DNA from 3 places in the Pseudomonas sp. LBUM1668 genome. Region 1 is predicted to be linked to each of the others. Evidence: predicted binding sites of a transcription regulator. Region 1 holds the regulator's gene; each other region holds the start of a gene.
The links. Region 1 encodes FliA, which starts transcription of late flagellar genes. Its sites were predicted from a motif close to CTAAAGTTTNNNNNNNNNNNGCCGNTAA; they were not measured.
Positions count from the first base shown of each region.

Region 2: ACA061_RS12920 (methyl-accepting chemotaxis protein) is a predicted target of FliA. The motif match lies at 4,505-4,532, and genes of this name have one in related genera.
Region 3: ACA061_RS26190 (methyl-accepting chemotaxis protein) is a predicted target of FliA. The motif match lies at 3,106-3,133, and genes of this name have one in related genera.

Region 1 covers NZ_CP166787.1:1,678,932-1,685,406, forward strand. Annotated here, with positions in the region: gene flhF (flagellar biosynthesis GTPase FlhF) at 1-603, shown strand, start outside; gene fleN (flagellar synthesis regulator FleN) at 720-1,550, shown strand; gene fliA (RNA polymerase sigma factor FliA) at 1,547-2,287, shown strand; gene ACA061_RS07520 (chemotaxis response regulator CheY) at 2,455-2,826, shown strand; gene ACA061_RS07525 (protein phosphatase CheZ) at 2,849-3,637, shown strand; gene ACA061_RS07530 (chemotaxis protein CheA) at 3,675-5,912, shown strand; gene ACA061_RS07535 (protein-glutamate methylesterase/protein-glutamine glutaminase) at 5,962-6,475, shown strand, end outside.
Region 2 covers NZ_CP166787.1:2,868,720-2,875,194, reverse strand. Annotated here, with positions in the region: gene ACA061_RS12940 (aldehyde dehydrogenase family protein) at 1-1,359, shown strand, start outside; gene ACA061_RS12935 (phenylacetate--CoA ligase family protein) at 1,405-2,715, shown strand; gene ACA061_RS12930 (GNAT family N-acetyltransferase) at 2,693-3,628, shown strand; gene ACA061_RS12925 (hypothetical protein) at 3,691-4,218, opposite strand; gene ACA061_RS12920 (methyl-accepting chemotaxis protein) at 4,600-6,475, shown strand, end outside.
Region 3 covers NZ_CP166787.1:5,787,612-5,794,086, forward strand. Annotated here, with positions in the region: gene ACA061_RS26185 (aldose 1-epimerase family protein) at 1-800, opposite strand, end outside; gene ACA061_RS26190 (methyl-accepting chemotaxis protein) at 1,020-2,996, opposite strand; gene ACA061_RS26195 (LysR substrate-binding domain-containing protein) at 3,184-4,104, opposite strand; gene ACA061_RS26200 (NorM family multidrug efflux MATE transporter) at 4,263-5,657, shown strand; gene ACA061_RS26205 (putative bifunctional diguanylate cyclase/phosphodiesterase) at 5,728-6,475, opposite strand, start outside.

The DNA.
Region 1 (6,475 bases):
GCTGCCCGTTACGTGCTCAAGTACGGCGCGCAGAATGTCGCGCTGGTGAGCATGGACAGCTTCCGCATCGGCGCGCAGGAACAACTGAAGACCCTGGGCCGGATTCTCAACGTGCCGGTAACGCACGTCGATCCGGGTCAGTCGTTGGTGCAGGCCCTGGACCCGCTGCTGCGCAAACGCGTGGTGCTGATCGATACCGCCGGCCTGCAGGCCAGCGATCCGGCACTGCGCATGCAGCTCGAAAGTCTGGCCGGGCGTGGCATCCGTTCAAAAAATTATCTCGTGCTGGCAACCACCAGCCAGAAACAGGTTCTAACCGCCGCTTATCACAGTTACAAGCGTTGCGGGCTCGCCGGGTGCATCCTGACTAAACTGGATGAAACGGCCAGCCTTGGCGAAGTGTTGAGCCTGGCGATCAGTCATGAATTGCCGGTCGCGTATCTGACCGATGGCCCACGGATTCCGGATGATTTGCATCTGCCGCGCCGTCATCAACTGGTCAGCCGCGCCGTCAGCGTGCAAATGCAGGAAGAACCCAGCGAAGAAGCCATGGCTGACATGTTCGCTGATATCTATCACAGCCCGACCAAGCAGGTAGGCTGAGGTAATCATGAACCGTTTTTGTACCTACATCGATGGTCTGCCATGCATTGTTCCGTTTGTGAACGCGCAGCCAGTAATGTGGCCTCCGTCTATGCAAGACAAGGTAAAGAAATAACATGGGCAGCATGCATCCCGTACAGGTGATCGCGGTGACCGGCGGCAAAGGTGGCGTCGGCAAGACTAACGTGTCAGTGAACTTGTCTCTGGCGCTGGCAGAGCTTGGCCGTCGGGTCATGCTGCTGGACGCCGATCTGGGGCTGGCGAACGTCGACGTTCTGTTGGGCCTGACGCCCAAACGCACCTTGGCCGACGTGATCGAAGGCCGCTGCGAATTGCGCGACGTGCTGTTGCAAGGCCCGGGCGGAATTCGCATCGTGCCTGCCGCATCGGGCACTCAGAGCATGGTGCATCTGAGCCCGGCTCAGCATGCCGGTCTGATTCAGGCGTTCAGCGACATCGGCGACAATCTCGACGTACTGGTGATCGACACCGCTGCGGGTATTGGTGACTCGGTAGTCAGTTTCGTACGCGCCGCGCAAGAAGTGTTGCTGGTGGTCTGCGACGAGCCGACTTCGATCACTGACGCTTACGCGCTGATCAAGTTGCTCAACCGCGATTACGGCATGAACCGCTTCCGCGTCCTGGCCAACATGGCGCAGAGCCCGCAGGAAGGGCGCAACCTGTTCGCCAAGTTGACCAAGGTCACGGATCGCTTCCTTGACGTGGCCCTACAATACGTCGGCGCCGTGCCTTACGACGAAAGCGTGCGCAAGGCCGTGCAGAAACAACGTGCGGTCTACGAAGCCTTTCCGCGCTCCAAGTGCGCTCTGGCGTTCAAGGCAATTGCACAGAAGGTCGATACCTGGCCGCTGCCTGCCAACCCGCGCGGCCACCTTGAATTCTTCGTCGAGCGCCTCGTGCAGCAAACGGCAGGGCCTGTCATATGACCGCAAGCGGTATGAACTACTACAAGAAGTCGGCACGTGATGCGCAGTACGAGTTGATCGAGCGTTACGCGCCACTGGTCAAACGCATTGCCTATCACTTGCTGGCACGGTTGCCGGCGAGTGTGCAGGTCGAAGACCTGATCCAGGCCGGGATGATCGGCCTGCTCGAAGTCTCGACCAAATATGACGCCAGCAAAGGCGCCAGTTTCGAAACGTACGCGGGCATTCGAATCCGCGGCGCGATGCTCGACGAAGTGCGCAAAGGGGACTGGGCGCCACGCTCGGTTCACCGCAATACCCGTATGGTCAGCGACGCAATTCGCTCGATTGAAGCTAAAACCGGCCGTGATGCTAAAGATCACGAAGTTGCGGCCGAACTCCAATTGAGTCTCGATGATTATTACGGGATTTTGAATGACACCTTGGGCAGCCGCCTGTTCAGTTTCGACGACCTGTTGCAGGACGGCGAACACGAAGGGCTGCACGAGGATGGCGCGAGTGCTCATCTTGAGCCGTCACGCGATCTGGAAGATGAACGCTTCCAGGCAGCGCTGGCGGACGCGATTGCCAATTTGCCGGAGCGTGAGCGACTGGTGTTGGCGCTGTACTACGACGAAGAGCTGAACCTCAAGGAGATCGGTGAAGTCCTTGGCGTCAGTGAGTCGCGGGTCAGCCAGTTACACAGCCAGTGCGCGGCCCGTTTGCGGGGGCGTTTGGGGGAGTGGCGAGCGCGCTGAAGGCAGTGTGGGGACACTGCGAACGAGGCTGGTGCGGTGATGAACGGCACCGGTCTTGCTCTGTTGTGCTCCAGACAGTCTTTGAGTGTTACGCCGGATTGAATGAAATGGCGCGTCCAGGTGCTGGGCGCGTTTAAGACTGCTTGGAGGTCGAATTGGACAAGAACATGAAAATCCTCATCGTTGATGACTTCTCAACGATGCGGCGGATCATCAAGAACCTGCTGCGCGATCTGGGGTTCACCAACACCGTCGAGGCTGACGATGGCATTACCGCCATTCCGGTTCTCAACAGCGGCAGCATCGACTTTCTGGTAACGGACTGGAACATGCCGGGCATGACCGGTATCGACCTGCTGCGTCACGTGCGCGCCGATGAAAAACTCAAGCACCTGCCAGTGCTGATGGTGACCGCTGAAGCCAAGCGCGAACAGATCATTGAAGCAGCCCAGGCCGGTGTAAACGGCTATGTGGTGAAACCCTTCACGGCCCAGGCGTTGAAAGACAAAATCGAGAAGATTTTCGAACGCATCGGTTGAGAAACTGCGCCACGGGGGAGCTATGGACCACAACGAATCTTCACAGGGCGATTTTGAATCGACCCTGAAAAAACATGCGGTCGAACTGGTCGAAAGCCTTGAAAAGGGCAGGTTCGGCGACGCTGTGCAATTGATCCATGAGCTCAATCAGACCCGTGACCGTGGCCTGTACCAGGAAGTTGGCAAGCTCACACGTGAACTGCACAGTGCGATCGTCAATTTCCAGATTGATCCGAACATGCCGCAGGCCGAGGAAGTGTCGCAAATTACCGACGCCACCGAACGCCTGGGCTATGTGGTCAAGCTGACGGAAGCCGCGGCCAACCGCACCATGGATCTGGTGGAAAACGCCACGCCGGTGGTCAATGGTCTGGCTGAGGAAGCCCAGTCCTTGAGTACCGATTGGGGTCGTTTCATGCGTCGTGAGGTCGGAGCTGAAGAGTTCCGCGAACTGGCGCGCCGGGTCGACGGTTTTCTGTCACGCAGCACCACGGGCAACCGTGCGGTGTCGAGCAATCTGAACGACATCCTGCTGGCTCAGGATTATCAGGACCTCACCGGTCAGGTGATCAAGCGTGTGACCCAACTGGTCACCGAAGTCGAAAGCAATTTGCTCAAACTCGTGCTCATGGCCAGTCAGGTGGACCGCTTTGCGGGCATCGAACATGACCGTGCGGCGATGCTCGCTGAAAAAGATCCACAAAAACATCTCTCGCAGGGTGAAGGTCCGCAGATTCATGCCGATAAACGAGAAGACGTTGTGTCCGGTCAGGACGATGTGGACGATTTGCTATCCAGCCTTGGATTTTGAAGTTTAGGTTTTTAGACCTGTTAGGAGCACCCCCTTAATGAGCTTCGGCGCCGATGAAGAGATCCTTCAGGATTTCCTGGTTGAGGCCGGCGAGATTCTTGAGCAGCTGTCAGAACAATTGGTCGAGCTGGAAAGCCGCCCGGATGATGCTGATCTGCTCAACGCAATTTTTCGCGGTTTCCACACTGTAAAAGGGGGCGCCGGCTTCCTTCAGCTCAATGAGCTGGTTGAGTGCTGTCACATCGCCGAAAACGTGTTCGACATCCTGCGAAAGGGTGAGCGTCGCGTTGATTCAGAACTGATGGACGTTGTGCTCGAAGCACTGGATGCGGTGAACGGCATGTTCACCGAAGTGCGCGAGCGCAGCCCGATTACGGCGGCTACGCCTGAACTGCTGGCCGCTTTGGCGCGCCTGGCCGAGCCGCAAGCGGCTGATGCCGTCGCGGTTGAAGAAGTCGTCGAGGCACCGGTTGCCGAAAGCGATTCGGGCGACATCACCGATAACGAATTTGAACAGTTGCTGGACTCGCTAAACGCCGTCAAGGCGCAGGCCGAAGCCCCGGCGGCTGCCGCTGCGCCTGCTGCAACCGAAGCGGCCAGCGATGAAATCACCGATGCCGAGTTCGAGTCGTTGCTCGATCAACTGCACGGCAAAGGCCAGTTCGCGGTTGATGCTGTGGCCCCAGCGGCGGCGGCCCCTGCGGCCCCGGCCAAGGGCGACAGCTCGGACATCACCGACGACGAATTCGAAGCACTGCTCGATCAGTTGCACGGCAAGGGCAACTTTGCCGTTGATGCGCTGGAATCGGCCATTGCCGCGGTGCCTGCGCCTGCTGCTCCGGCGGCGGCTGCGGCCGGTAGCGACCTGATCAGCGATCACGAATTCGAATCGCTGCTCGACGAATTGCACGGCAAAGGCAAGTTCACTGAAGTGGGTACCGCGTCTGCCGGCAGCACTGCCGCCGTCGCCACGCCTGCCGCCAAGGCCCCCGCCGCAGCGCCCAAGCCTGCGCCGAAAGCCGAATCGCCAAAACCTGCGGCCGCTGCTGCACCGGCTCCGGCCCGTGCGCCAGCCGCGCCACCGCCGGAAAAACCGGCCAGCGAAGCCGAAACCACCGTGCGGGTCGACACTGCGCGTCTCGACGAAATCATGAACATGGTCGGCGAGCTGGTGCTGGTGCGTAACCGTCTGGTGCGCCTGGGTCTTAACAGCGGCGACGAAGCCATGCAAAAGGCTGTGTCGAACCTCGACGTGGTCACGGCTGACTTGCAGACCGCGGTGATGAAAACGCGGATGCAGCCGATCAAGAAAGTCTTCGGGCGCTTCCCGCGTCTGGTTCGCGACCTGGCTCGTCAGCTCAAGAAAGAAATCAACCTGGAACTGGTCGGCGAAGAAACCGACCTCGACAAAAACCTTGTCGAGGCCCTGGCCGATCCGCTGGTCCACTTGGTGCGCAACGCGGTCGACCACGGCATCGAGTCGCCGGAAGAACGCGAAGCTTCGGGCAAGGCCCGTGGCGGCAAAGTGGTGCTGGCCGCCGAGCAGGAAGGCGATCACATCCTGCTGTCGATTTCCGATGACGGCAAAGGCATGGACCCGAACGTCCTGCGCGCCATCGCGGTAAAACGCGGTGTGATGGACAAGGATGCAGCCGATCGCCTGAGCGATACCGAGTGCTACAACCTGATCTTCGCCCCTGGGTTCTCGACCAAGACCGAGATCTCCGACGTGTCCGGCCGCGGTGTCGGCATGGACGTGGTGAAGACCAAGATTTCCCAGCTCAACGGTTCGATCAACATCTACTCGACCAAGGGCCAGGGCTCGAAGATCGTCATCAAGGTGCCGTTGACCCTGGCGATCATGCCGACGCTGATGGTCATGCTGGGCAATCAGGCGTTTGCGTTCCCGCTGGTCAACGTCAACGAAATCTTCCACCTCGACCTGTCGACCACCAACGTCGTCGACGGTCAGGAAGTGGTGATCGTGCGGGACAAGGCCTTGCCATTGTTCTACCTCAAGCGCTGGCTGGTCAGCTCCGCCGCTCACGAAGAGCAGCGCGAAGGCCATGTGGTGATCCTTTCGGTGGGCACTCAGCGGATCGGCTTCGTCGTCGATCAACTGGTCGGCCAGGAAGAAGTGGTCATCAAGCCATTGGGCAAAATGCTTCAGGGCACTCCGGGCATGTCCGGCGCCACCATCACTGGTGACGGCCGTATCGCGCTGATCCTTGATGTTCCGAGCATGCTCAAGCGTTACGCCGCACGGCGTATTTGAATCCGGGGCGGCGGGGCGATAGCGTCCCGCTGCACCTAATGGAGTGTTTATGGCAGTCAAAGTCCTGGTGGTGGACGATTCGGGTTTTTTCCGCCGCCGCGTCTCGGAAATTCTTTCAGCGGATCCGAGCATCCAGGTTGTCGGTACGGCAACCAACGGTAAAGAGGCGATCGATCAGGCCATGGCGCTCAAGCCTGACGTGATCACCATGGACTACGAGATGCCCATGATGGACGGCATCACGGCAGTGCGGCACATCATGCAGCGCTGCCCGACCCCGGTGTTGATGTTCTCCTCGCTGACCCACGAAGGCGCCCGGGTAACCCTGGATGCGCTGGACGCTGGCGCGGTGGATTTCCTGCCGAAGAATTTCGAAGACATCTCGCGTAACCCCGAGAAGGTCAAGCAACTGCTGTGCGAAAAGGTGCATAGCATCTCGCGCAGTAATCGTCGTTTCAGCGCTTACAGCACACCTGCGCCTGTTGCTGCTCCAGCCCCTGCACCGACACCGGCCCCGGCCGCATCGAGTTACAGCAGCCACAGCAGCCACACCAGCAGCGCAC
Region 2 (6,475 bases), 1.2 Mb from region 1:
ACTGAAACCCTGCTGCCATGGCGCAATGTCCTGCAAAGTTGCGCGCTGCTGTGCGGCGAAGCACAGATCGGCGAGTTGGCGCGGAGGCTGATCAGTGCCGGTGTGACGCGCATCGCGCCAGTGGCCGGCATTCACGACGGCTATGACGGTGAGCCCCATGATGGCGTTTACGCGTTGCAACGGCTCAGTCGACGCGTGTCCGTCAGCGTCGCCGCCGACCGGTTGCCAAGCCACGCCACCCTTGACCGCGCGCCTGTACCCGCAATGCTTTGCGGGCAGCCAATCATGGACAAGGAGAGCCTCAACGGCCAGCCGTTCAACGCGACGGCGCAGTTGTATTTCCGCTCCGGTGGCAGCAGCGGGACGCCAGCGCTGTCCGGCTATAGCTATGGTGATTTCCATCGACAGATGCGCGCGACGGCGGACGGCTTGTTCGCGGCCGGGCTGGATCCGGCGCGGGATCGGGTGATGAACCTGTTCTTCTGCGGCGGGTTGTATGGCGGCTTCCTCAGCTTCGCCAAAGTGCTTGAACTGCTCGACATCACCCACCTGCCAATGGGCGCGCCGGCCGATGACGATTACCGCGAAATCGCCGATTTGATCATCAGCCAGCGCGTGACAGTGCTGATGGGCATGCCAAGCACTCTGCACCGACTGTTCCTCAATGAGCGGGAGCGGCTGCAAGCCTACGGCGGCATCACCAAGGTGTTTCTCGCTGGCGAACATCTCAGTGAACCGAGTCGTGCGCTTCTGCTCAGTTGCGGTGTGACCAGCATCCGCTCGGCGATTTACGGGAGTGTCGACGCCGGCCCTCTAGGCCATGCCTGTCAGGCTACGGGGGATGGCATTTTTCATCTGATGAACGACACCCAGCATCTGGAAATTGTCGCGTTGGATGCCGATGAGCCTGTGGTCGGCAATCAAGTCGGCCGCTTGTTGTTCACCTCAATCGCGCGGGAGGGGCAAAACGTTCAGCGCTATGACGTCGGCGACACCGGCCGCTGGGTGCCTGGCGCCTGCGCTTGCGGACTGGCTTCTCCACGCTTCGAATTGCTGCAGCGTCACGGCAAATTGATCCGCATTGGCTCCGACTTCATTTCTTTGAGCGAACTGGCGGTGCATCTGCAAGTGCCATTTCAACTGCTACTGGATCACACCTGCGACGGTGTCGAGCGCATGCGTTTGCGCAGCGAACTTGAAACTGTCGACGTGCAGGCCCGACTGGCGAATTACGCGACCCTGGCAACGATTATTCAAAGCCGATTGCTGAATCTCGAAGTTGAAGTCTGTGCCATCAAAGACTTCACCCGGAACAAGCACAGCGGCAAGACGCCGTTATTGATCGATTCGCGCAACTGATACTTCCCGTGAGCTAAGCCAGAAACTATAAAAAAGGTCAACCTTGTGAACATCACTGACTCAGTAGGCGAATTGATCAACTTCGCTCGTCAACACTCGCACTATTACCGCCAACATTTCGCCGAAGTCCCTAGACAAGTAGCGTTGCTCACCGAGCTACCGGTAATTGATCCCGACGAATTCTGGCGTAACAGCGAAACTCTCGATCTGTGGCCGGTATTGACCAACTCGGCGCAGGGGGCACTGGTATTCAGAACCGGCGGTTCCACCAGCGCCGGCAAACTTTCTGTCTACACCCGGGAAGAATGGCGGCGCCTGGTCGGCGATTTCGGCAACGCCCTCAGCGCCCAATTCAAACCGGGCGACCGGGTGGCCAATCTGTTTTTTGCTGGCGACCTGTATGCCAGCTTCCTGTTCATCCACGATTCATTGGCACATGTCCGTGTGGACATCACCGAGTTTCCGTTCACCGGCGACATCGATTCGCAGGTATTGGCGCAATCCATCCAGCAGCATCGGATCAACGTACTTGCAGGCTTGCCGGCACATCTGTTGACCTTTGCCGCATGGCTTGAACGGCGCGAGCAAACGTTGCCGGTTGTCGACACGCTGCTCTATGGCGGCGAAAGTCTGTTTGATTCACAGCGCCAGCTTCTCAACCTGGCGTTTCCCAACGCGCGCATCGCCTCAATCGGCTACGCCAGCGTCGACGCCGGTTTTATCGGCAGCAGTCAACGCGATTGCGCCGAGGGTGAACATCGAATGCATGAAAATCACGCCTTCCTGGAAATCGTCGACGAATACTCGGGAGAGGTGATCGAGTCTTGCGATGAAGTGGGTTTGCTCGTCCTGACCAATCTTCACCGGCGCTTGATGCCGCTGATACGTTACCCGGTAGGCGACCGCGCCTGTTGGCGAGAACCGCACGGCACTGCGCAGCGCAAGTTCGCGCTAAAGGGCCGAAGCGCCAGTAGCCAACGAGTCCGGGTGGGAATTTTGTCGCTGGTCCCTCAAGAGATCGCCGAGCTGATACGCCGCAATCCCGCCAGTGACGACTGGCAAATGGTGATTGAACAGGCCACGTTCAAGGATGTACTGACGCTCAAATGGGTGCCGGCTGCACAGTCTCCCGACCGCGCCGACGTCAATCAGCAACTGGAAAACGCAATGCTTGAGCTTTATCCGTTGATCACGCAATTACGGACGGATCATCTGCTGGAACTGCACGTCCAGTGCTGCACGCATGAGGATCTGCCACGACATCCCCGCTCGGGCAAATGCCTGCGCGTGCTGGATCTGCGTCGCTATGAACACAAGGATCAGGAGGGTCCGGATGGAACCGCTGATTCTGCGTAACTATCGCGCCAGCGATGCCACGGCGGTCAGCCAGTTGTTCCGCGAGGTGTACGGCGATCTTTACGTGCAACCGCATGTTTATCTGCCGCAGATGATCAACCAGAACCACGCCGACCAGCGCTGGCACTCGCTGGTCGCCGAGCTGGACGGGCAGATACGCGGGCACGCCACCCTGTTTCGCGACACAGGCGCCCGCACCGCCGAACTGGCATTGAGCGCCGTCCATCCCGATGCCCGGGGACAAAACATTGCCACGCGTCTGAGCCAGCAACTGCTGAGCCACGCGCAAGCACTGGGCTGCCACAGCGTATCCATCAAACAGGTCACTCACCATCCGTACACGCAACGCATGGCCGCCAACCTCGGTTTTCATAACACCGGGCTGTTGCCGGACTACGTGCCCTCGCCGTTTGGTAGCTCAACGCCGGAATCCATTGTTATGGGATGCCGCATCATCGACGGGTATAAACGCCCGCTGCCGAGGCAGACCTGGCCGTCTGGTTACCGCAGTTTCATGGAACATTTATCCGATGTATTCGGCACGCACGAGCAAAGGTTTTGCTGGAATGGCCCAGCGATTCAGCTGGAACGACACACCAATCGTTACGACATCCGGCTCAAGAACCTACGACCCGATCTGCTCGAGCAGCTAAGGGGATTGCCGCAGCAATGGATGGTGTCGATCCGGCTCGGATTGTCGCAGCAATTTACCTGCGATCTGAACAGGCTGACCGCAATCGGATTTGTCTTCACCGGGCTGGCACCCGTCGAGGGTAAGGAGGGAGGATGGCTGGCATTGTTTCACCGGGGTTACCGGCTGGGCAAACTTGAGCTGCACTGCTCGCGGATGCAGCACTTACACGATCAGGCGCAACAGCAAGTTGTACCTCGCCTGAGCAAAATAGCGCTGTGACTTGAGCGTACCGAGATCTTGCTAATGACCCGTTCACCTTGAGCGGGTCATTGTCTGGCGGCTCAAGCCTTGGCTTTGATGCCGTCTTTATTGGGAAGCGGCGCGTTGCCTTCCCCATAGGTTTTCAGGTTTTGCAGGACGTAAATGGCTTTCTTGAATTCGGGGATCAGATTTTTGCCGTACGCGTTGCCATTGAGACCATTGTTCTGGATCGCATCAAGCTGAGTCGCGAAATACTCCAGCGCATTGAATTTGGCATCAATGTCTTTGGTCACGCCGAAACGGTCGAACTTGTCGCCGGCATTCATCAGGGTGAAGGACGTGATTTCCGAGATCAGCCCTCGGCTACGCAGCATCGCCGCCAGGTTACCCATCTGTTTTACCGAGACGTTCGCGGGATCAAAGCCCTTGATGTTTTTGCGCAGGCCTTGCTTGTCCATCTCGGCAGTGTTCAAAGCGTTAGGATCGTTACCGACCTTGGTGAGCATTTGCTGCACCTTGACGCTTTGGGACACCTGCTTTTTGCCGCCCGTGTTGCGCACCATGACGCCAGCCTTGCTTTCCCAGCCGCCGACAATGCCAATCGTCATGAGAAAACTCCCTGTGAAATGAACATGAAATATCCTTGTTGAACCACTCGAATGCCGGGGAGTATCCACCGGCCAACTAATGGCACCAACCCTTTTTGTGCACTCACTTACAATTCTCGTACATTCTCGATACAAATCAGCAGACCTCCGTGGATGCTGGCTTTCAAGACTCTCATTACATCGCGACCTGCATAAAATCCACGCCGATGGCCTGGCTGATTGATTCCTGTGTATCAAATTCAATACCGACCGGTCATCGGCCTTCAGCTTTTCAGCACTCCGGTACCTAAAGCTTCTGACTGCATCGACGATACCTAGTGATACCCGCGATGTTTACGCCTCCCGCCCCTAATAAGAATCGCAGCTCAAGGACCGGTCTCCATGCCCGCATTCCGCACTATTCAGGCTCGCTACACGCTGTTTCTGGTTCTGTTCATGCTGCTGTTGTCAGTGCTGACCGTGGTCGGTATCAGCCAATTGGTCGCACCCAAACTGCGTCAAACCGAAGAACAGGTGGTGCTCAACCGCATTGCTGAAGTCGCGGAGCAGATTCAGGGCGAGTTGAACAAGGTTCAGGCGCAACAACGCAGCATCACCCAGACCATCCCGCTGCTCGACAGCGCTGCCATCGACACGGTATTGCCGGGCCTGGTGGATCAATACGGCGAATTGAAAGTGTTTGGCGGTGGTATCTGGCCGCTACCCGGCCAGCGTGAAGCCGGGCGCAACAAGTTCAGCACCTTCTGGCACCGCGATGCTTCGGGCAAACTGGCGGTAAACACGTTCTGGAACAGTGACGCGGCGCCAAATTACTACGACCAGACCTGGTACAAGGGCGGCATGCAGACGCCGCGCGGTCAGTGTGCCTGGGCGGCGGCCTACAAGGACGACGCCAGCGCCGAGCCGCGCACCAACTGCGCCATGGCTATCCAGAAAAACGGCAACGCCTGGGGCGTGTCGACCATCGACGTCACCCTGGGTTTCTTCAACGATCTGGTGGCCCGCAAGGAAAAAGACCTCAACGCCGAAATGCTCATCGTCGAGGCCGATGGCAAAATCATCAGCAACAGTTCGCGCATCAGCGGCCCGATCGTGCTGAAGAACATCAGCGAACTGGCTGCCGGCTCGACCTTCGCCAGCCAGGTCAACGCGGGTCTGCAAAGTCGCGATCAGGCGCAACGCGTCGAATTCGACAACAACGGTGAAGCCAGTACTTTCTTCATGCGCCCGATCGAGGGCACACCGTGGTTCCTCGCCACGGCCCTGCCGACCAAAATGCTGACCGCCCAGCGTGACGACGTGCTCAGCACCCTGAGCCTGTTGCAGATTCCGCTGGTGATTCTGTTGGTGCTGTTGCAGGTCTACGCGATCCGCCAGCTGGTTTCGCGCATGAAAGCGCTGAAAGCCAACATCGACCTGCTGTCCAGCGGCGATGCCGACCTGACTCGACGCATCACCATCCGCGCCGAAGATGAACTCGGCGCCATCGGTCATTCGGTCAACACCTTTATTGCCTATCTGCAAAACATGATCGGCGAAGTCACCCAAGCCACCGGCGCCATGGCGTCGAGCCTCGACAACCTGCAACGCACGTCGGCGCATACCAGCCAGATCCTGCTGCGTCACGCGTCTGAAACCGATCAGACCGTCACCGCCATCACCGAGATGAGCTCGACCGCCGACAGCGTGGCGCAGAACGCTGCTGAAACCGCTGCCTTCACCCAGCGCGCCAACGAAAACGCCGACCGTTCTCGGGTGGTGGTAGGCGAGGCGACCAACAGCGTGGTCGCGCTGATCGATGAAGTGGCCAGCGCCACCCATAAAGTCGAAAACATGCAACAGGACGCCCAACGCATCACCGAGATTCTCGGGGTGATTGGCGCGATTGCCGGCCAGACCAACCTGTTGGCGCTCAACGCCGCCATCGAAGCGGCCCGCGCCGGTGAGCAGGGTCGCGGCTTCGCCGTGGTAGCCGATGAAGTGCGCGCCCTCGCCGCCCGCACTCAGGCCAGCACTTCGGAAATCAACGAGATGTTGAAGCGTCTGACCCAAGGGGTGAGTTCGTCGGTCAGCGCCATGGAAAACACCCAGGCCAGTTGCCAGTCGGCAGCCGACGCCACGGCACGGGTCAACGCGGGGCTGGATGAAATGGCCGGTTCCGTCAGCCATATCAACAGCCTCAGCACGCAAATCGCCACCGCCGCCGAGCAGCAAAGCGCGGTGACCGAAGAGATCAATCGCAGCATGGTGCAGATCC
Region 3 (6,475 bases), 1.9 Mb from region 1:
CGGTAGGTCTGCCAGTCGGGCAAATCGCCCTTGGCCTTGTCGTTGAAAGGCGACACCTGTTTTACCGGTGCAGCAAAGCGTGCGCCCTGCTCGAGGAATGGCGTACTGAAGTTGCTGTGATACAGCGCCTGATATTCCTTTGGATAGTCGCCGTTGTTGGTCAACGTATCGTTGAGTGCGAAGCGCACGCTGCCAGGCACGGTGACCAGTTCAGTGACAACCGAAAAGTCGACTTTCTTGAACGCCTGCTCTTTCAGCTCGCCGCGCAAACTGATGGCGTAGGGTGGTTTTTCATCGATGTGCAGCGTGACAGTACTGGCCGGGATGTTGGCGGCGCGTCCGTGCAGGGTCAGCAGCTCACCATTGTCCATGCCGGGATGTCCGACCCATTCGTAACCACAGCGGGTCACCAACTCGTTGAAACCTTCCAGCCAGCCCAGACCACCGCGCCCATTGAGCTCAATGAATGCCGGGTTGACCACATCCTTGACCGGCGAATCCCAGCCCATTCGCACGCTGCCAACGGAAGCGTGCAGGACATTCATGCCACGGGTTGGCACCACCGAGAGTTTCATCGTGCCGTTATCGATGTCGACAATACTGACGCCTTCCTGCCGCCCACCATGCAAGGTTCGCAAGCTCACAGAAAACGGCTTTTCGGTTTTCACGCCGAGCTGTTCACTGGTGACGGTCCAGTTTTGCGCAGGTTTGTCAGTATCTAGGAGGACGTAATCCCATGCCATTGCGTGGGAGGCAGCGGACAGTGCGCCGAGTGCGGCGACAAGTTTGAGCGGGGTCATGGCAGCAGCCTTTATTGGAGTTGTGCCATTTTTATAGCGCTGCGGAAACGTTTCAGCAAGTGTAAAAGCAGTGATAGCGCTGCAATGAATCCGCGATCAGCGGTGATGCAATCGCGGGCAAGCCCGCTCCCACAGGGCTCAAGGGCGAACACAATTTTTGCGCACACCCGATATACCTGTGGGAGCGGGCTTGCCCGCGATTACTATTTCAGTGGCGCATCAACGGAAGCGATCAACCTCGGAACGCAGATCCGCCGCCAGCTTCTCCAGCTCTTTGGCCGTTACCGCGAGGTTCGAAACCACCTCACGCTGCTCACTGTTAGCCAATGCAATGCTTTGCAGGTTGCTGCTGAGCAACGTCGCCGTACTGCTCTGCTCTTGGGTCGCGGTCGTGATCGCCGCAAACTGCTGCCCCGCCGAGCGGCTCTGCTCGTCGATGCGCGCCAGTGCCGAAGCAACATTGGCGTTACGCGACAAGCCTTCCTGCATCAGCACGTTGCCCTGCTCCATGGTGCTGATCGCGTTGCCGGTTTCCTGCTGGATGCTGTGAATCATGCTGGAAATTTCATCCGTCGCCTGACGGGTGCGCGAGGCCAGGCTGCGCACTTCATCAGCCACCACGGCGAAGCCGCGACCTTGTTCACCGGCACGGGCCGCTTCAATCGCAGCGTTGAGTGCCAGCAGGTTGGTTTGTTCGGCAATCGAGGTAATCACGCCAACGATGCCGCCAATTTCCTGGGAGCGCTGGCCGAGTGTATTGATCACTGTCGCGGTACTGTTCAGGGCGCCGGCAATTTGCTCCAGAGAAGAAGAAGCTTCTTCCATCGAGCTGCGTCCGATCTGCGTCTGCTGAGCATTTTCCTGCGCCAGGCGCTGGGTCGCCCCCATGTTGTCGGCGATGTCCAGCGACGTCGCGCTGAACTCTTCAACCGCGCCGGCCATGCTGGTGATTTCGCCGGACTGCTGCTCCATGCCTTCGTACGCGCCGCCGGACAAACCGGACAGCGCCTGGGCACGACTGTTGACCTCTTCCGAGGCGCGGCGGATGTGCTCGACCATGGTCGACAGTGCCTGGCTCATCTGATTGAAAGCGCGAGACAGCTGACCGATTTCATCGTTACTCGACACGTTCAGACGCACGCTCAGATCACCCGCACCCAAGGCCTCGGCCTGACGTACCAGGTCACCCAACGGCGCCAATTTGCTGCGCAGCAACCAAACCACAGAGCCAACCGCCAGCAACATCGCCAGCAAACTGCCAATGGCCAATTGCGTGCCTACACTCCAGGTCACTGCACGAATCTCGGTTTTCGGCATGCTCGCCACTACCGCCCACGGCCCGCCGTCGAAGGGCACCGAAACGCTGTAGAAGTCTTCAGACTTGTCGCTCCAGAAATGGCCTTTGCCCGGCGTTTTGGACATGCCGCCGATCACCGGGATCGCTTGATCCAGGGCTTGCACACCTGCTGGCGCAACCAGCCATTTGTTCTGTTCATCCAGCAGGGCCAACGAACCGGTCTGACCGATGCGGAAGCGCTTGAGGTTGTCGAACTGCGCGTTCTGCGCGTCGGTGTAATCGAAACCGACGAACAGCACCGCAATCACCTTGCCGCTGCCATCGCGCACCGGGGTGTACTGGGTCATGTAAGAACGATCAAAGAGCAACGCCCGGCCGACGTAGCTTTGCCCCGCCATCAGCTTCGCATAGGCCGGATGCGCATGATCGAGCAAGGTGCCGATGGCGCGGCTGCCATCCTGTTTGGTCAGGGAGGTGCTGACCCGCACGAAGTCTTCGCCGCTGCGCACAAACAGTGTGGCAACGCCCGCGGTCATTTGTGTGAACTCGTCGACTTCCATGAAGTTGTTGTTCAACACTTCGCTGCCCAGGTGCAGACCCGGGGTCTGGGTACCGGCAACCGTTACCGGCTCACTCGGGTGAATGCTCAAACCGGCGATGAAGCGTTTCTCGAACAACCCGCTCAAGCGCTGAGTGCTTTCACGCAACGTGCCGTGGAAGGTGCTCAATTGGTCGGCCAGCAGCCGCGCCTCACTGGCCAAATGCTCTTCACGGGTGGCGAGGTTGGCAGTATCGAGCGAACGCAGAGCAAAAACTGTACTGCCGCTGATGACAATCGCCAGTATCACAGCGAGCGCGAGGCCCAGCTGCGAGGCGATCCGAGCGCGAGGTTGAGACATGGACAGCTCCTGGCCGAGCTACCGGATCCTCCTTGATCGCAGCCATGCTCGGAAATTTTTTAATAATGGGGGTGAATCGTGAAACCGGCACGACAGTTCCACCTGCTCATAGTCGGCGGTAAAACCGAATACTTGAGCGAATAGCAGGGTTATGGCACAAGGCCGGCATTGTGACGGCTCTAACGTTTCAGCTCAAGCGCGCGACTGCCGGCAGTTCCATAGCGCGGACCTCGCCTTGCAGGAAGTCGCTGAGACGACGCAAACGTTCACCTCCCGGACGGGTTTTGGGCCACACCAGGTAGTAATTCAGGCCGCTGGCGACAGCCGTCGGCCACGGCAGGCTCAAGCGCCCTTGCGCCACATCTTCGGCCACCATCAACAAATCGCCCATCGACACGCCGTAACCGCGCGCCGCGGCGATCATCCCCAACTCCAGCGTATCGAACACCTGTCCGCCCTTGAGCGACACCTGGTCGGCCAAACCCATGTGCTCCAGCCAACTGCGCCAATCGCGGCGATCCGGGGTTGGATGGAGCAACTCGGCGGCAGCAAGTCGCGCCACGTCCCAAGGTTGATCGTGCAGCAGGTTGGGCGCGCCAACGGGAATCAGTTCCTCGGGAAACAACAGGCTGGTCTCCCAGTCCGGCGGAAAATGGCCGTCGCTGAGCAACACCGCGCAATCGAACGGCTCATCGTTAAAGTCTACCGAGTCGACGTCCATCCACGCACTGGTCAACTGCACTTCGTTACCCGGCTGCAGATGCCGGAAGCGGCTCAGGCGCGCCAGCAACCAGCGCATGGTCAGGGTCGACGGCGCCTTCATGCGCAGGATGTCGTCCTCGGCGCGCAAGGTGTTGCAGGCGCGCTCCAGCGCTGTGAAGCCTTCGCGAATGCCCGGCAACAGCAGGCGCGCCGCTTCGGTCAGTTGCAAATTGCGTCCGCTGCGATGAAACAGTCGACAGGCGAAATGATCCTCAAGCGTTCGAATGTGCCGACTCACCGCACTCTGGGTGATCGACAGCTCTTCGGCTGCGCGAGTGAATGAGCTATGCCTCGCCGCCGCTTCAAATGCGCGCAGGGCATACAACGGAGGAAGTCGACGGGACATGCATAAAGCTCCTGTAGCGGGATGCGGCCAACTTAACAGAATCTTTTCAGGATGAGTTTTAATCATGCCACCCATCCTTTTTATCCCTTTGTGCAATCCCTTCCAAGCGCCGAGAATCGACGCTCTCTTGTTCCCTCTATCGATGGGTGGTGATGACCATGCAACATCCTGTGCGTACAGAACTCTGGGCCATTCTGCGGCTGGCGGGGCCGTTGATTGCCTCACAGTTGGCGCACATGTTGATGGTGCTGACTGACACTTTGATGATGGCGCGCCTGAGCCCTGAGGCGCTGGCCGGCGGTGGCCTTGGCGCTGCGACTTACTCGTTCGTGTCGATTTTCTGCATTGGCGTGATTGCGGCGGTCGGCACGCTGGTTGCGATCCGCAAGGGCGCCGGCGACATCATTGGCGCCGCACGCCTGACCCAGGCCGGGTTGTGGCTGGCGTGGCTGATGGCGCTCGCCGCAGGGCTGCTGTTGTGGAATCTGAAACCGGTGTTGCTGCTGTTCGGCCAGACTGAAACCAACGTCAATGCCGCCGGGCAATTCCTGATTGCCCTGCCGTTCGCCCTGCCCGGCTACCTGAGCTTCATGGCCCTGCGCGGCTTCACCAGTGCCATCGGCCGGGCGACGCCGGTCATGGTCATCAGCCTGATCGGCACCGTGGCCAACTTCCTGCTCAATTACGCGCTGATCACCGGCATGTTCGGCCTGCCGAAACTGGGCTTGATGGGCATCGGCCTGGTCACGGCGATCGTTGCCAACTGCATGGCGCTGGCCTTGGCCTGGCATATTCATCGGCATCCGGCGTACGACGCTTATCCGTTGCGCGCAGGGCTGTCGCGGCCTAATCGGCAATACCTCAAGGAGCTGTGGCGCCTCGGTCTGCCGATTGGCGGCACCTACGCGGTGGAAGTCGGGTTGTTCGCCTTCGCCGCGCTGTGCATGGGCACCATGGGCAGTACGCAACTGGGCGCCCATCAGATTGCTTTGCAGATCGTGTCGGTGGCATTCATGGTGCCGGCGGGGATGTCGTACGCCATCACCATGCGTGTCGGCCAGCATTACGGCGCCGGGCAATTGGTCGATGCGCGAATGTCCGGGCGAGTCGGTATCGTCTTCGGTGCAGTGGCGATGCTGGGTTTTGCGATGGTGTTCTGGTTACTGCCGGATCAGTTGATCGGCTTGTTTCTCGACCATAACGATCCGGCATTTGCCCAGGTGATCCAACTGGCGGTGAGCCTGCTGGCGGTAGCGGCGTGGTTCGAGCTGTTCGACGGTACGCAGACGATTGCCATGGGCTGCATTCGTGGGCTCAAGGATGCGAAGACCACGTTCCTGGTCGGACTCGGCTGCTATTGGCTGATCGGTGCGCCGGCGGCGTGGTGGATGGCGTTCCACCTGAACTGGGGGCCGACGGGTGTCTGGTGGGGTTTGGCGCTGGGGCTGGCGTGTGCGGCAGTGAGTCTGACGCTGGCGTTCGAGTGGAAGATGAAGCGGATGATTCGGCTTGAGCCAGCTACACAGCGTTTCGAAGCAGTTGGTGCAGATTAAGATCAAAAGATCGCAGCCTGCGGCAGCTCCTACATGAGTCGGTGTAGGAGCTGCCGCAGGCTGCGATCTTTTAAACGGCCTCCACAGATACCTGCTGACTCGATCCAAACGTCAAATACTCAACCAACTCCGCCAACGGCAACGGCTTGCTGATCAGATACCCCTGCACCTGATCGCAACCAAACCCGCGCAACAGTTCAAGCTGCTCCGGGGTTTCCACGCCTTCAGCCACCACTTCCAGATGCAGGTTGTGCGCGAGGTTGATCATCGCGTGCACTAGTTTGCGGTTCTCTTCGCGCTGTTCCATGCCACCGACGAAGCTCTTGTCGATCTTCAGCAACGTAATCGGCAGGCTGTTGAGGTGCACGAACGATGAAAAACCGGTGCCGAAGTCGTCCAGCGAGAAGCGCACACCGAGGCGGCCGAGGGCGTCCATGGTCTGTTTGACCAGGTCACTGCGGCGCATCACTGCGGTTTCGGTCAGTTCAAATTCCAGCCACTGCGCCTCGACGCCACGTTCGGCGATCAAACGGCTGAGCGTCGGCAGCAACTGGCTGTCCTGAAACTGACGGAACGACAGATTGATCGCCATGTGCAGCGCCGGCAAACCGCGCTCGCGCAAGGCCTGCATATCGCGCAGGGCCCTGGAGATCACCCAGTAGCCCAGCGGCACGATCAAGCCACTCTGCTCGGCCAGCGGCACGAATTCACTGGGTGGCAGCAGACCACGTTCACCATGGCGCCAACGCACCAAGGCTTCGAGGCCGACGATCTGGCCGTCTGCGATATTCAGGCGCGGCTGGTAATGCAGCTCCAGC